DNA from 3 places in the Clostridium chromiireducens genome. Region 3 is predicted to be linked to each of the others. Evidence: riboswitches for the same ligand, from Rfam matches in the RefSeq annotation. Region 3 holds a riboswitch; each other region holds the start of a gene.
The links. A riboswitch is a leader RNA that binds a small molecule or an ion and turns the genes downstream of it on or off. The one in region 3 is predicted to bind lysine.

Region 1: it holds a riboswitch for lysine, as region 3 does, so the genes downstream of both, D2A34_RS05430 (amino acid permease) here and dapA (4-hydroxy-tetrahydrodipicolinate synthase) in region 3, are expected to answer to the same signal.
Region 2: it holds a riboswitch for lysine, as region 3 does, so the genes downstream of both, lysA (diaminopimelate decarboxylase) here and dapA (4-hydroxy-tetrahydrodipicolinate synthase) in region 3, are expected to answer to the same signal.

The regions. Positions count from the first base shown of each region.
Region 1 is NZ_QXDJ01000002.1:29,961-35,643, reverse strand. It holds gene D2A34_RS05455 (ABC transporter ATP-binding protein) at 1-218, shown strand, start outside; gene D2A34_RS05450 (ABC transporter permease) at 212-1,012, shown strand; gene D2A34_RS05445 (amino acid ABC transporter ATP-binding protein) at 1,089-1,853, opposite strand; gene D2A34_RS05440 (amino acid ABC transporter permease) at 1,853-2,659, opposite strand; gene D2A34_RS05435 (transporter substrate-binding domain-containing protein) at 2,760-3,593, opposite strand; lysine riboswitch at 3,909-4,083, shown strand; gene D2A34_RS05430 (amino acid permease) at 4,239-5,672, shown strand.
Region 2 is NZ_QXDJ01000001.1:1,186,862-1,192,544, reverse strand. It holds gene D2A34_RS04705 (DUF1700 domain-containing protein) at 1-164, opposite strand, end outside; gene D2A34_RS04700 (beta/alpha barrel domain-containing protein) at 1,140-1,814, shown strand; lysine riboswitch at 1,989-2,157, shown strand; gene lysA (diaminopimelate decarboxylase) at 2,551-3,846, shown strand; gene lepB (signal peptidase I) at 4,277-4,831, shown strand; gene lepB (signal peptidase I) at 4,926-5,582, shown strand.
Region 3 is NZ_QXDJ01000009.1:131,300-136,982, forward strand. It holds gene D2A34_RS24915 (aminoglycoside phosphotransferase family protein) at 1-220, opposite strand, end outside; gene D2A34_RS24920 (SulP family inorganic anion transporter) at 391-2,046, opposite strand; gene dapA (4-hydroxy-tetrahydrodipicolinate synthase) at 2,325-3,200, opposite strand; lysine riboswitch at 3,355-3,521, opposite strand; rRNA gene rrf (5S ribosomal RNA) at 3,850-3,966, opposite strand; partial or broken rRNA gene D2A34_RS24935 (23S ribosomal RNA) at 4,102-5,683, opposite strand, start outside.

The sequences.
Region 1 (5,683 bases), on a different contig from region 3:
CAGCTAGAGATTATATTTTAAATACAATCATAACTAATTATAACGAAAATGCTACTATTATTATCTCTACTCATCTTATTTCGGATATTGAAAGAATATTAGATGATGTAGTATTCATTTCTTATGGAAATATATTCTTAACTAAAAGTGTTGATGAAATTAGAGAAAGTGAAGGAAAGAGCGTTGATGCTCTATTTAGGGAGGTATTTAGATGTTAGGAAAATTGATGAAATATGAGATAAAAGCTACTGGTAGAATACTAATACCACTTTATATAGCATTATTAGCCTTTGCCATTATAAATAAAATCTTTATTGGAACTGGTTTTTCAAATAAACTTGACGGCTTTGGTGGAATACCATTTATTCTAAGTATCTTTGGATATGGCTGTACTATGGCTGCTGTGTTTATAGTAACTTTTTTTGTAGTAATACAAAGATTTTATAAGAACCTACTTGGAGATGAAGGATATTTAATGAATACTCTTCCTGTAACTACTATTACCAATATTATAAGCAAACTTTCAATTGCGACTTTTTGGAATATAATAAGCGGGATCATCGCAGTGCTTTCAATAATCATCATGGCATTTGATCCTAGTGGATTTGCCAGATTCTTTTCTGAACTTTCTCATGGCTTTTCAGAAGCTTATACGGAGTTTGGAGGACAAATTTTTATTGTAATACTTGAAGGTCTTATTGCTATCTTGGTTCAATTCATTAAATTTATTACTATGATTTATGCATCAATATCAATTGGTCACTTATTTAGCAAGCATAGAATTCTTTCAGCTTTTGGCGCTTTCATAGTATTAAATTTAATTACAACAGCAATTTCATCAATTGTAGGCATCACTTTTTCATTAAGTAATTGGAATCCATTTAATAATATTCACTCTTTCGGTCCAGTTCATTTACTTTTAATAGGTGTAATTATTATTAACTTAATATTCTTTGCTGCCTATTTTATAATAACTCACTATATATTGAAGAATAAATTAAACTTAGAATAGGTAAATTGATTAGTAAATCCATTGAAAAATAAAAAACTCCCGACTATAGATATTAAATCATTGTCGGGAGTTAATTTTAATTGTCCATAAATCTTGATAAGAATTCGCGAGTACGCTTATTTTTAGGATTATTAAATATAACTTTAGGGGTGTCATCTTCAACAATAACTCCCTTTTCCATAAATACTGTTCTAGTAGATACATCTCTTGCAAATGCCATTTCGTGGGTTACTATAATCATAGTCATCCCTTCACTTGCAAGTTCACGCATAACTGCTAAAACTTCTCCTACCATTTCTGGGTCTAGAGCACTAGTTGGCTCATCAAATAACAAGACTTCCGGCTCCATAGCAAGTGCACGAGCGATTGCTACTCTTTGCTTTTGCCCTCCAGAAAGTTGATGAGGCTTTGCATTTATGTATGGGGCCATTCCCACCTTTTTCAAATACTTCATTGCAATATTATTTGCATAATCCTTGTCTTTCTTTAATACTTTAGTAACTCCAATCATGCAGTTATCAAGTACTGTCATATTACTAAATAAATTAAACTGTTGGAATACCATTCCAACTTTTGCCCTGTAGCTAGTTATTTCTTTACGTTTACTTAATATATTCTCTTTGTCATGTAATATTTCACCTGAAGTAGGGGTCTCTAGCATATTGATACATCTAAGAAGGGTTGATTTTCCTGATCCTGATGCTCCAATAATACAAACTACATCTCCTTGATTTATTTTAAAATCAATATCTTTTAAAACTTCGTTATTTCCAAAAGTTTTTCCTAAATGGTTGATTTCTAATATAGGAGAATTGCCATTCACATTTTCGATAGCTTCCATTATTGTTTCCCTCCCTTGATTTTAATAGTTGAACTATTTTCAGTAATTTCTCCTGACATATAATCACTTGTTACTAATTTATAGCTATCCGGCCCGTCCATTTTCTTCTCTATAAAACGTAATAAGCGAGAAACAGCCAAATTCATAACAAAATAAATTACACATATTATAAAGAATACTTCAAAGTATTTGTAATAAGCACCTGCAGCTGACTTACCTGCGAAGTATAGCTCTGTTACAGATATTACGTTCAATACAGATGTATCCTTAATATTGATAATTAGGTTATTACCTATTTGAGGCATAATATTCCTCAATGTTTGAGGAAGTACTATATATAGCATAGTTTGAAAATGTGTCATTCCAATTGCCTTTGCACCCTCGGTCTGCCCCGGATCAATTGACGCTATACCACCACGAACAGTCTCTGCCATATATGCTCCTGTATTAATTGAAACAACTAACAATCCTGCTGCCAATGGAGACATATCAATGCCGAATACCTCCATAGCACCATAAAATATAACCATAGATTGTACAATCATTGGTGTGCCTCTAAAGAATTCTACATAAGCGGTCAATATCCATTGCACACCTTTTAAAAGACCACTTTTAATTTTATTAGCTTCAGGATTTACCTCAATAGTTCTTACTATACCTACCAAAAAACCAATAATACACCCGGCTATCGTACCAATCACAGCAATTAAAAGTGTATATAATGCTCCTTGTATAAATAAAGTGCCATACTGTTGTAAAAGATACCAAACCCATTGAAAAAATCCCTCTGGTAAATTTGATGTCATATTATTTTCCACCTCACCAAAAATATATTTTACCATTTGAAATATCTAATTAAAAAAGGAGGCTAATACATATAAACCTCCTCTTTATTTATTATTAGTATTATTTTGATAATGGTTGAACTTTTATAGCCTCTTCCATCATTTTATTACGTTCTTCTTCTGAAATTTCTGAAAGTGCTTTATTTATCTTGTCAGTTAATTCTTTGTTTCCTTTTTTAATCGCAATTCCCATGTTAACATCTTCATCAGAAGCTTTAAATCCTTTATCACCTTGTAAATCAAGCATAACTAAATCTGGATTCGAGTAAGCTGCTGCCATAGCTGTTGGCTTATCTACTGCAACAACATTTACCTTTCCTGATGAAAGTGCAACTATTAATGATGGAACTGTATCCATAGCAGGCTGAATATTAGCATCTGGAATTTGCTTTAACATGTCATACCAAACTGTATTTAATTGAGATGTACAAATTGCTCCCTTTAAATCTGCAATGCTTTTTGCATTTTCATAAGCAGTACCTTTCTTAGTAAGAGCCACAATATTAGCTTTATAGTATGGATCAGAAAAATCTACAGTTTGCAAACGTTCAGCTGTGATACTTTGACCTGCTATTGAGACATCAATTTTTCCTGAATTTACTCCCGGAACTAATCCATCCCATTCCATTTTATTTATTTCGACTGTGTAACCTATTTTGTCAGCAATTTTTTTAGCCATCATAACATCATAACCATTGGCATATTCATTGCTTCCTTTAATTTTAACTGCTCCATTAGCATCATCTGTTTGTGTATAATTGAATGGCGCATATGCAGCTTCCATTCCTACACGTAGCACTTTTTCATTACTTGCATTCTTAGAACCACAACCTGCTAATACACCAACAGTTGCAACACATAAGACCCCAGCAATTATTTTTTTTAATCTTTTCATAATGTATCCCCCTATATTTAATTTTCTAAAAAAATAAGTCAACCTTCCTTAATAAAGTTGACCCCATTGTCAATAACAAGCATTTCTATACTGAATTATACTCGCAGCCTATATCGTTGTCAATTAAAATACTTTTGGTTGATTTTACTAAGCATTTGTTAAAATATTCATCAATACATTAATAATATATCAACTAAACCGCTTTGTTCTTATTTCAGTAAAAGTGATATATTTTTAATTTTTATATTAAAAAATTAAAAATATTGACATAACTCCAGTTATATTAGATAATTATATGTGAAATAATAGATAGATAACTAAGATAGAGGCGCGAAATTTAAAAGTAGTATTGCGGAGGTAAGCTTGATGATGTGATACGAAAGGATCTTTCGCCGAAGTAAATAGTTAATTGCTTTAATACTATTTGCTGGGCTTATGTAAAATATGCATAAGACTGTCACGAATTATTTTGTGGAGAGCTATTTTCAATGTAATTATACGATGGTTTATAATATTTTTTATAGAATATATAATTTTCGTATTTATGTCATGAGTATGCTCTCATGGCTTTTTTTATTTTTATAATGTTTATATTATCTTAGTTGCTTACCTATGGAATTATAAAACCATACTGGAGGAGAAAAAATGGGTGAACAAAATAACGAATTAAAAAGAAGCTTAAAAGCAAGACATTTGAATATGATTGCTATAGGCGGATCTATCGGTACTGGTATATTTCTTGCTATGGGTGATACTTTACATCAGGCTGGACCTGGTGGTGCACTTGTAGCTTATGCATTAGTCGGAATAATGGTGTATTTTTTAATGACAAGCTTAGGGGAGATGGCAACTCATATGCCTATTCCAGGATCTTTTAGTTCCTATGCTAATAAATTTATTGATCCTGCACTTGGGTTTGCACTTGGATGGAATTATTGGTATAACTGGGCAATAACAATAGCAGCTGAAATGGTTGCTGGTTCTTTGTTGATGAAATACTGGTTCCCAAATGTAAACGCGCTATATTGGAGTATATTGTTTTTAGCAATTATAGTAGGATTAAACATTTTATCATCAAAAGCATATGGTGAATCAGAATACTGGTTTGCTGGAATTAAAGTTGTTACTGTTCTTGTATTTATTGTAATTGGTGTTTTAATGATCGTAGGAATAATGGGCGGAGAACAAATAGGATTCCATAACTTCACTCTAGAAGATGGGCCTTTCCATGGAGGAATTACGTCTATATTCTCTATATTCTTAATCGCTGGTTTTTCATTCCAAGGTACAGAACTTATAGGAATTGCTGCTGGTGAGAGTGAAGATTCTGAGAAAAATATACCTAAAGCTATAAAATCAATATTTTGGAGAATATTAATATTTTACTTAGGAACAATAATTGTTTTAGGCGCAATAATACCATTTACTGAAGCTAGTCTTGATACCAGCCCATTTACAATGGTATTTGAAAGAGCTGGTATAGCAGGTGCTGCTTCATTGATAAATGCGATTATATTAACTTCTGTATTATCTGCTGGTAATTCTGGTATGTATGCATCAAGTAGAATGCTTTATGCGATGGCTAAAGAAGGTATGGCACCTAAAGTTTTTGCTAAAACAAATGAAAGAGGCGTGCCTGTAAATGCTGTACTTTTAACTACATTAATTGCTTCTGCCTGCTTTTTAACAGGTTTATATGCAGAAAGTACCGTTTACGTTTGGTTAGTTGCGGCATCTGGTCTTGCTGGATTTATTGCCTGGGTAGGGATAGCAATATGTCATTACAGATTTAGAAAAGCATATGTTCACCAAGGTAAAGACTTAAATGACTTAAAATATAAGGCTAGCTTATATCCATTTGGTCCTATATTAGCATTATTAATGTGTATTATTATAATAATAGGTCAAGGATATTCATATATTACTCCTGAGGCGATTGATTGGAATGGATTAATTGCAGCATATATAGGCCTTCCTTTATTTATAATATTATACATAGGTTATAAGGTTAAATACAAAACTAAAGTTATTCCTTTAGATGATGTTGACGTAAGTTATTCTAATAAAAAATCTGCATAAATATATAATTT
Region 2 (5,683 bases), on a different contig from region 3:
GAATTAGGGTCACCTAATTCATGTACTATTTCTTCTTCAGTTTTTCTAGCAGCTAGTCCAAGCGTAAAATTATGATCATAATAGGATATAATTTCCTGTAATTTTATTTCAGGAATTTCTTTTAGTCCATCCATTAGTATGTTAAAAAATTCATTTTGCGTCATTAAATAAACCTCCTTTATTAAAATCTTTTTCTTGATTAAAAGTATATGATAGGAATGAATAGACTACAATACAGTACACCATTGTTTAATGTTTTATTAAGGTATTATATTAGAAGTTAACAAACTATTAAGGAATTATTAAGGTTTAATAAAAAGATTTACACAAAAGTTTAAAATTAGTTTCAATAATACTAAAATCTGTGAATAAGATTGTGGACAAACTGTATAAATATTAGAGAAAAATATGTGGTAAAGCCTGTAAAATAAAGGGTTTGTTTATAGTGTTGATAAGCCTATGTTATCTGTGGATAAGTCGAGTGGAAAAAAATAAGACAAATGGTAAGTTCTTTAAATAATTATTGAATTCCAATAGTATCATAAAGTAAATAATTATGTTATTTAAACTCATTTAATAGCAAAATTACACAAAATTTCTGTTGAGAATGTTGAAAAATAGGCTTATTTAGCTATATCGAGAGGATTTTGCAGAAAAGTTTTACTAGCATTTTTGCCTTAAAAGAATTTATAATATATTGTTATAAACAATATACACACATCTGTGGATAAAAAGTGTGGATAATGTGGACAAACAGTAAATATAAATTTAACTTTAAGGAAAATGATAAAATAGTATAATAATAGTATAGAATTAAAAGAATATAGTCTATAAGTAGAGAGACTTTAGGATACTATTCTTATTAGGATACACTAATACATTTTCATAGGATGCTTAAATGAAGGATAAGTTATCTGCCATGGCCTATAAAACGCTATTAAAAATAGGATTACTTTAAGGTTAATGAATATGGTGAATACATATAAGATTATGTTTTGCTGATAAAGAGATTTTATGAGAGAGATATGAGTTACTGTAAAAATATTAAATTTAAATTATATAAGAGTGTATGATTTAAAATTATTATAAGTTGAATTGTAATTATTAAGTTTAATGATTATGGGGAGGGGATAGGATCTATGACAAGTAAAGAAGCTAAGTTTGTTCCGCAAATAAAAGGTACACTTAGAAATCATGTGATTGAAGTTCCAACGGTTATAAGAAATTGTGGTGGAATTAAGATTTTTGGAAAGAGAATAAAATCATTGTTATTTAGTACTGATGTTGCATTAATAAGGAATAGTAACGCTGATGCTATTATTGCGGTTTATCCATTTACACCACAGCCAGTGATTACACAAGCACTTGTGATGGCAGCAGATGTTCCTGTATTTTGTGGCGTAGGAGGAGGAATAACTCAAGGGAAGAGAGTAGTAAATTTAGCAATGGATGCAGAATTTAAGGGGGCCATGGGGGTAGTTGTAAATGCTCCAACAAGTAATGAAGTAGTAAGAAAAATTAGGGCCACCATAGATATACCGGTAATAGTAACTGTTATTTCGGAAGATGAAGATATTTCTAAGAGAATTGAAGCCGGTGCGACTATATTGAATGTTTCTGGTGGTAAAAAAACAGCTGAAATAGTTCGAAACATCAGAAAAATTTTTCCAGAGTTTCCGATAATAGCGACTGGAGGACCAACTGATGAATCAATTATTGAGACTATTCAGGCTGGGGCTAATGCTATAACATTTACTCCACCATCTTCAGCAAGCATTATGTGCAATCTTATGGATAATTATAGAAAAGAATAGAAAATATAATCCTACACTTGATGTATGAATAATAAAAAAAATGTTGATTTAAGTAAAATTTATGGTATCATATTTGTAACAGTTTAATAATATGATATTATAGTCATTAGAAGTCTAAAGAACCTATGGGTAGATAAGAAGTCTACTATTTAGATAGAATATAAATATAATATGACCTGGGGTAGAGGTGCTTTAATAAAGAGTAGGTATAAGTAGTTGGCAAACGATGATTTATGCTGAAAGGTATTACGGCCGAAGGAATAACTTATTATGCGGTAATTTATTTCTGGGGATTCATAAAATATGTGAATAACTGTCACGAAAGTGTTGAGCTACAAGGTGCATTTTAATTAACAATTTAAAATAATAATTTTGATTGTTCTATATTTGGAAAAATATTTAATAATTTAATTTTATAAATTGATAATTAATGAAATTAATATGCATACAAATTTAGCGTAATCTACCACTCGTCACAGACATATTCTGTGGCGTTTGTTTTTTGGGCAAAAATCATAATAAAACCAAAGAAGTAGGTAATTTCTTTTCGTGGAAAACATAAAAACTATCGTATAGATTTTTTTTATAATATTATTAAAGGGAGCTTAATGGCTTTCGATAACTGTTGCTTTTTAATCGCAGGATGAATAGAGGATACATGCCTTTATTATCACGGCTAGATTATTTAAAGATAAATAACTTGATAATAAGTATAATTAATTTGGGGGTTAGGCAAATGAAATTGTTTGGAACAATGAAAGAACAGGACAATCAATTAGTAATTGGGGGAGTTAGTTCTAAAGATTTAGTAAAAGAATATGGAAGTCCTTTATATGTATTCGATGAAGATTTGATAAGAGAATATTGTAGAGATTATAGAAATCATTTTAAATGCGAAGAAAACAATAATAGAGTAGCGTTTGCCGGAAAGGCATTTTTGACACTGCAAATGTGCAAGTTGCTAAAAGAAGAAAAAATGCATTTAGATGTTGTTTCAGGAGGAGAGTTATACACAGCTCATAAAGCAGGATTTCCACTTGAAAAAGTAATGTTTCACGGAAATAATAAGACATTAGATGAAATTCAGTTAGGTGTTAAATTAGGTGTAGGTAATTTTGTAGTAGATAATTGCTATGAAATGGAAATGCTAAATAATATAGCTAAGGAATATAATAAAGTACAGGATATTTATTTGAGAATAACACCAGGAATTGAGGCTCATACTCATGAGTATATAAAAACTGGACAAATAGATTCCAAATTTGGATTTGCACCAGTAGGTACAGTTATAGAAGATGCTATTAAGAAGGCTATAAGTCTGGAAAGTATAAATCTTGCAGGAATACATTGTCATATAGGTTCACAAATCTTTGATTTAGAACCATATGCAGATGCTGTGGAAATAATGCTAGAGCTTGTAAGAAACACCAAAGACAACCTTGGTTACTTAATAAAAGAAGTAGATTTTGGAGGCGGTTTTGGTGTATACTATACTAAGGATGATGAACCTAAGACTACTGAGGAATATTGCAAAACGATAATTAATAAAGTTGATGAAGTTTGTGCTAGAACTGGTCAAGAAAGACCAATTCTTACAATAGAACCTGGAAGAAGTATCGTAGCTAATGCAGGACTTACATTATATACTGTGGGATCAATCAAAGAGATTCCAGGTATTAGAACGTATGTATCAGTAGATGGAGGAATGACAGATAATATACGACCAGCCCTATATAATGCAGAGTATGAATGTATTCTTGCTAATAAGGTTTCTGAGGTTTCAGAAGAAACTGTGACCATATCAGGGAAGTGCTGTGAATCAGGAGATATATTATTAGAAAATGTTAAACTTCCACAAGTTGAAAGCGGCGATATTTTAGCAATAATGACTACGGGTGCCTATGGATATTCAATGTCAAGCAATTACAATAAGATACCGAAGCCATCAGTAGTAATGGTTAAGGATAATGAAGCAAGGCTAATTTGCAAGAGAGAATCCTATGAAGATCTATTAAAAAATGATATAGAGTAAATAAGTCTTTTACAAACTTATTTTTAAAAGGTTCCACATTGAATTATTATTCAATGTTGGTTTAAGGCATACTTTTAATGAATGCGCTTTTATTGATATTCTTTCCCAAGATTATAAATAGATAGAAGAGATATGCACTAATTTTTTGGATTAGTGCATATTTTTATTACAAAGTTATTTAAGAAAACTGAGTCTTGACACTAAAGTGTTTTTTTAATAAGGCAAAGTAAGACAAAGTAAAAATAAATATTAATGATAGTAAATCGTATAAAAGTTAACAACTTATAAATATTTTATTGAGAAAATTATGGTATACTAAAATGGTGTTGAAAAATAAAGCATAAAAATTACTAATAACACAGATAAGGTGAAATATTAATCATAGGAAAGTATATAATTATTATTAATTATATGATATGGAGGCAATACTGTGGCAGAAAATAATGAAGATGAAGATTTGAAGCGCAAAAAACTTAGAAAAAAGTCAATAATAAAGGAATGGATAATCGATATAGCTGTTATTGCTTGTATAGGATTTTTAGTTTATCGTTTTGTAGGTTATGGTGTTTGGATTACAAGTGGATCCATGATACCAACATTGGAAGTTAAAGATAGGCTTATTGTAACTAGGGTTTATAGTCCAGAGAGTTTAAAAGAAGGAGATATAGTATTATTTAAAAATGATGAATTTAAAGGAGATATATTAATAAAAAGATTAATAGGACTTCCAGGTGATAAGATAGAAATCAAAGAAGGTGTTGTTTTTAGAAATGGCGAAAGGCTTCAAGAAGACTATGTAATAAATAATAATATATCTAATGGAGTTTTTGAGGTGCCAAAGAACAAGTACTTTTTTCTAGGTGATAATAGAGCACACTCTGATGATTCAAGATATTGGAATAATCCGTATGTAGATGAATCATATATAGTAGGAAAGGCTAGAATGAAATATTATCCAATAAAAGACTTTGAGATCTATAAATAATATATTAGTTATAAAATTTAAAATAAAATCGTAAATAATATTAACCTAATATGTAATTTTAGATAAAGCAATCTTGATAAAAGGGAGAGTATTGATGAAAGAAAATGATAATGCAATGGATTCAAATGATACTAGTAATAGTTATGATGATGTTGCTAGTACAACAGATGTTGATAAGTCTGAAGATAACAATAAGAATGATAGTCCATTAGAAAAAGGGTTCCTGGTATTTTTTACAGCAAAAGGCGGTTTCTTTAGAGAATGGGTAATTCCAATATTAGCAGCCATAGGAATAGCATTATTAATAAATAAGTTTTTAGTTTATAATGTTTATATACCTAGTGAATCAATGGTACCGACTCTAAATGTTGGTGATAAGTTAATGGTAACTAGAGTTTATGATACGAGTAAAATCCAAAGAGGAGATATCATTGTATTTTATTCGGAAGAGCTCGATGAGATACTTATAAAAAGAGCAATAGGACTTCCAGGAGATCATATTGTAATACATAATGGTATAGTTAATATAAATGGGGAGGATATTAAAGAAGATTATGTAAAAAATAATGAAAAGCTCAATAAGGTACTCGAATTTGACGTACCTGAAAATAAATTTTTCTTTTTAGGTGATAATAGGAGTCGTTCAAATGATGCTAGAAGATGGATTAATCCATATATAGATGCATCTAACATCCAAGGGAAAGCTAGAATTAAATTTTATCCATTTAAAGATTTTGGAAGGTTAACTTAATAGATATTTCTAGGAGTCTTAATATAATTTATTTAGGTGCTTAATTAAGGAAACTCGGTTCACATTCCCTAAGCTTGGAATTAATTTATAAAGTGAAAAGA
Region 3 (5,683 bases):
TTTCTTTCTTATAATTTTGCTCTTTTGAAAAAAATATCTTTAGAATATATTTTTTCTCTGGTATATTTGTATCTACGATATAGTTGGTCGTTCTGCAGCCTTCATTTATCGGAATTACATTAGTAATATAATCATTCTCTAGTATACCTTCAAGCAATTCCCCAATTATATTATTATCAATTTTCAGAAACGGAAATGTTCGCTCCCATCCATATTCCATAAGCATACCTCATCTACTGCATATAATTTTTATCGAGTCTAATTATAATATATTTTACTACATATGTGTAAATACTAAGTATTTAAGATTAGAAGCATATATTAAGAATCAATGATAGTTAAGTATATTATTTCCCCGGTAATATCTAATAAGTTATGTCAACTACTATTCTACGATGCTTCCAAATGTTTCACATAGTCAAACGCTTTTTCTATTGCTTCTGTCTTAGTTTCATAGATATTTATCTCACCAATCTTAACCACAAATCCCATCTTGCTTAACACCTTCATTGGTTGATCTTGTACATGAGTTAAACAAAGCCTTATATCTAGACTTTTGCAATGTTTTAATAATTTAGTTAGCGCATCTATTCCCGAAGCATCCACTGCATGAGTATGGCGCATATCTAAAATGACAACTTCAATAGAAGCCTCAAGTCCTTTCATTTTAGAAATAAATTCTTGTACTACTCCGAAGAATATTGGACCATTGACTTGGTAAACATGTATCTTTCCACCTGCTTTTTCTAATACATTTGATATACTGTCATCAAAAACGCCTTCATCAACTAAGTTCCTTATTTCAGTAGTATCAGAGACTCTCTTCATAAATAAAAACATAGTCATAATCATTCCAATTCCTATTGCAACTACTAAATCAAATACAACTGTACATGCAAATGTTACTAATAATACAATCACATCGCTCTTAGGCGCTTTTAATAATGCTTTGAATACTCTCCATTCACTCATGTTATAGGATACTATTATAAGTATGGCTGCTAGTACAGTCATTGGTATCATTTTAGCTAATGGCATTAGCGCTAGCATAGTCATTAATAACACAACTGCATGAACCATTCCTGCTATTGGACTTTTCCCATTTGACTTTACATTCGCTGCAGTTCTTGCTATAGCTCCTGTCGCTGGTATTCCCCCAAATAATCCACTCGTAATATTAGCTATTCCTTGAGCAACAAGTTCCATATTAGAATCATGCTGATCGGATATCATGCCATCCGCTACTGTTGCCGATAATAATGATTCTAACGCCGCTAGAATAGCAATTGTCATAGCTGGCGCAAATAATTTATTTATTATATACATGTTCATATTTGGAAATACAGGTGTTGGCATAGTTGATGAGATTTCTTGGAACCTACTTCCTATAGTTTCTACTGGAATACTAAAAACTTTTACAATAATAGTTATTATAATTAATGCAATCATAGATCCTGGTATTGTTTTATTAACCTTAGGCCATATTGCCATTATTGCTACAGCTCCTACTCCCAGTATTAGTGACCATACATTAATGGATTCTATATTGGTAAAATAAAATTGCCACTTTTCAAAAAATTCTGCTGGCACATTATCAATATGTAATCCGAGAAAATCCTTAATTTGTGTGGACATAAGTGTTACTGCTATACCAGCAGTAAAACCTATAGTTATTGTTTGTGGTATGTACTTAATTAATGAACCAAATCTTAATAATCCCATTATAACTAAAATTATTCCTGCCATTACCGTTGCAGTAATAAGCCCATTCAATCCGTATTCTTGAATAATTGAGTAAATTATAATTACAAATGCCCCTGTAGGGCCACCTATTTGAACTTTGCTGCCTCCTAAAAATGATATTATAAACCCTGCTAATATTGCCGTTACAATCCCCTTATCTGGAGATACCCCTGATGATATTCCAAGAGCTATTGACAATGGCAATGCTATTACAGCAACAATAAATCCAGCTATTACGTCTTTCATAACTTGCCCTCTTGTAATTTCCTTACTCTTGATCATAGAAAAAAACCTAGGCATCATTTTAAATCACTTCCTTGTTAATTTTTTCACTCTTTATATTACTCCTAATTTGTATAGTAGTCAAAAAATACGTTTACAATTCTTATCTTCTCTATAATCCTTATAGATATTATTCATAATAGTTAATAATAAAAGAGGAAGCAATTACTACTTCCTCTCTCCTGACCTTTTATAAATACTAAGAATATATTTTATAATCTTCACAATGCTATCTTCTTGTCCTTATTGATATTAATTTTCTACTTTCTTTAATCATTCCTAATAATTATATCTCTATATTATAATGCTATATTTTCCAACATCTTATCTAATTTATCTTGAAGTTTCTTTGTAACATTTACTAATGGAAGTCTAACTTCATCAGAATCTATTAAACCTATCTTATTTAGGCAATACTTTAGTGGTGTAGGATTAGGTTCTGAAAATAGAAGAGGTATCATGCCATGTATCAGCTTCCATTTATCCAATGCTTCTTGATGATTATTCTCTTTTACTAAATTATATATATCTATAAATTCCTTAGTTCTTAAATGAGCTGAAGCCATTATTCCTCCCTGTCCACCAAGCGCAAGTGTTGTATAAAAATACGCATCCTCTCCTGTCAAAATTGAAAAATCTTTTGGTGGATTTAATAATAATTCTGTTGTTTGCTTCATATTTCCGCAGCAATCTTTTATACCGATTATATTCTTTAGCTGTGATAATATCTGTACAGTATCATTCTCAATATTAGTTCCAGTCCTATACGGTATATTATATAGTATGATATCTAAGTTAGTTGATTCTGATAAAGCTTTAAAATGTTCGTAAATGCCTCTTTGATCGGGTCTTGAATAATATGGTGCTACAGATAGTATGCCATCTACGCTATGCTTTTCTACTATCTTCGACATTTTAACTACTTCACTTGTATTATTTCCTCCCAATCCTACATACACCGGCACCCTATTATTATTATACTCAATAGTCTTTTCTAATACTTTCTCGTACTCACACGTAAGAATGGTAGGTGATTCTCCAGTTGTTGCTAGTGGAATAATTCCATTTGCACCTTCTTTAATATAATGATTGATCATTCTTTCGTAAGATTTAAAATCTACCTTTCCATCCTTAAATGGTGTTATTAATGGTACTAGTACCCCTTCTACTTTCATTAATCTGCCAACTCCTAAAAATTATTTTGTTAAATAAGAAAACCCGTTAGTAATTTATACCAACGGGTAGAGTTAATCGCATAAAACTTGTACAAAACTAAATTATAATAATATTAGAACTTCCATTGTAATACTATCATCTATAGTTTTATCAAATCCTTGTAGCTCTCCACTTTCGTGACAGTTATACATATATTCTATGCATAACCAGAAATAAATCTTTGCATAATTCAAATCTTCGGCCATAATACCTTTTCTCATCAATCACCGTTTGCCAACTCACGATGAGTACTCTTTATTACTGGCGCCTCTACCTTAGGTTTTCGTTATTAAATTACTCCAATTATATCACTTAAATAATTATTTGTAAATGATATACCATCTACTACACATTAATCAAAGTTCTCAAAGGATTTTTACTTTGTATAAGATGAGAATTTTAGGAATCTACAAGTATTTTGATGTAATTATTATATAAACATGTCAATTTAAAAATATCCACATTAATAAGAAATAATCCACATGCATATTACAATACATTGTGGATTATTTCTTATTTTTCTCTACCCAAATATTTATTTATATAGTAATCATAAGAACTTTTTTACTGTAAATAAAAAAGATAGTCATTACAACTATCTTTTAAGTTACCTCGCAACGTCCTACTCTGCCACACAATCGCCCGTGCAGTACCATCGGCGCTATAGACCTTAACTTTCCTGTTCGGAATGGGAAGGAGTGTTACCTCTATGCCATCATCACGAGATGCTTGTTCATTCCAAATCTATGATTTGGTCTAATGAACTGTACTCCTCAACTACGTTGAGTGAGCTTCCTTTGAAAGCTTTGTTCTTTCAAAATTGCACATAGTATTTTTAATGTATTACAACTTGATTATTTATTGGTCAAGCCCTCGACCTATTAGTATCAGTCAGCTAAATATGTTACCATACTTACACCTCTGACCTATCAACCTTGTAGTCTTCAAGGGGTCTTACTAGCTTACGCTATGGGAAATCTAATCTTGAGGTGGGCTTCACACTTAGATGCTTTCAGCGTTTATCCCTTCCCGACTTAGCTACCCAGCTATGCTTCTGGCGAAACAACTGGTACACCATAGGTCAGTCCATCCCGGTCCTCTCGTACTAAGGACAGCTCCTCTCAAATTTCCTACGCCCGCGACGGATAGGGACCGAACTGTCTCACGACGTTCTGAACCCAGCTCGCGTGCCGCTTTAATGGGCGAACAGCCCAACCCTTGGGACCTACTTCAGCCCCAGGATGCGACGAGCCGACATCGAGGTGCCAAACCTCCCCGTCGATGTGAACTCTTGGGGGAGATCAGCCTGTTATCCCCGAGGTAGCTTTTATCCGTTGAGCGATGGCCCTCCCACGAGGTACCACCGGATCACTAAGCCCGACTTTCGTCCCTGCTCCACTTGTAGGTGTCGCAGTCAGGCTCCCTTCTGCCTTTGCACTCTTCGAACGATTTCCGACCGTTCTGAGGGAACCTTTGGGCGCCTCCGTTACATTTTAGGAGGCGACCGCCCCAGTCAAACTGCCCACCTAACAATGTCCTGTCACCAGTTTCATGGCATCCAGTTAGAACTTCAATACTATCAGGGTGGTATCCCAACAACGACTCCACTAAGGCTGACGCCCTAGTTTCCCAGTCTCCCACCTATCCTGTACAGACAATACCGAAATTCAATGCTAAGCTACAGTAAAGCTCTACGGGGTCTTTCCGTCCAATCGCGGGTAGCGAGCATCTTCACTCGCACTACAACTTCGCCGGATTTGCAGTTGAGACAGTGCACAAGTCATTACGCCATTCGTGCGGGTCAGAACTTACCTGACAAGGAATTTCGCTACCTTAGGACCGTTATAGTTACGGCCGCCGTTTACTGGGGCTTAAGTTCACACCTTCGCGTTACCACTAAGTGTTCCCCTTAACCTTCCAGCACCGGGCAGGCGTCAGCCCCTATACATCAGCTTTCGCTTTAGCAGAGACCTGTGTTTTTGTTAAACAGTTGCTTGTGCCTATTCTCTGCGGCCTGATTTCTCAGGCACCCCTTCTCCCGAAGTTACGGGGTCAATTTGCCTAGTTCCTTAACTGCAATTCTTCCGTCGGCCTTAGGATTCTCTCCTCATCTACCTGTGTCGGTTTGCGGTACGGGCACTACTTCTCTCTCTAGATGCTTTTCTTGGAAGCATGAAATCAGATACTTCGGTTCCGTAGAACCTTCCCCATCACGCCTCAGAATTGCCAGAGCGGATTTGCCTACTCTGACTCCCTTAACGCTTAGACCAGCATCCAATAGCTGGCACATCCTATCCTTCTCCGTCACACCATCGATAATAACGATTATAGTGGTATTGGAATATCAACCAATTGTCCATCGACTACGCCTTTCGGCCTCGCCTTAGGTCCCGACTAACCCTGAGAAGACAAACTTTACTCAGGAAACCTTAGATATTCGGCC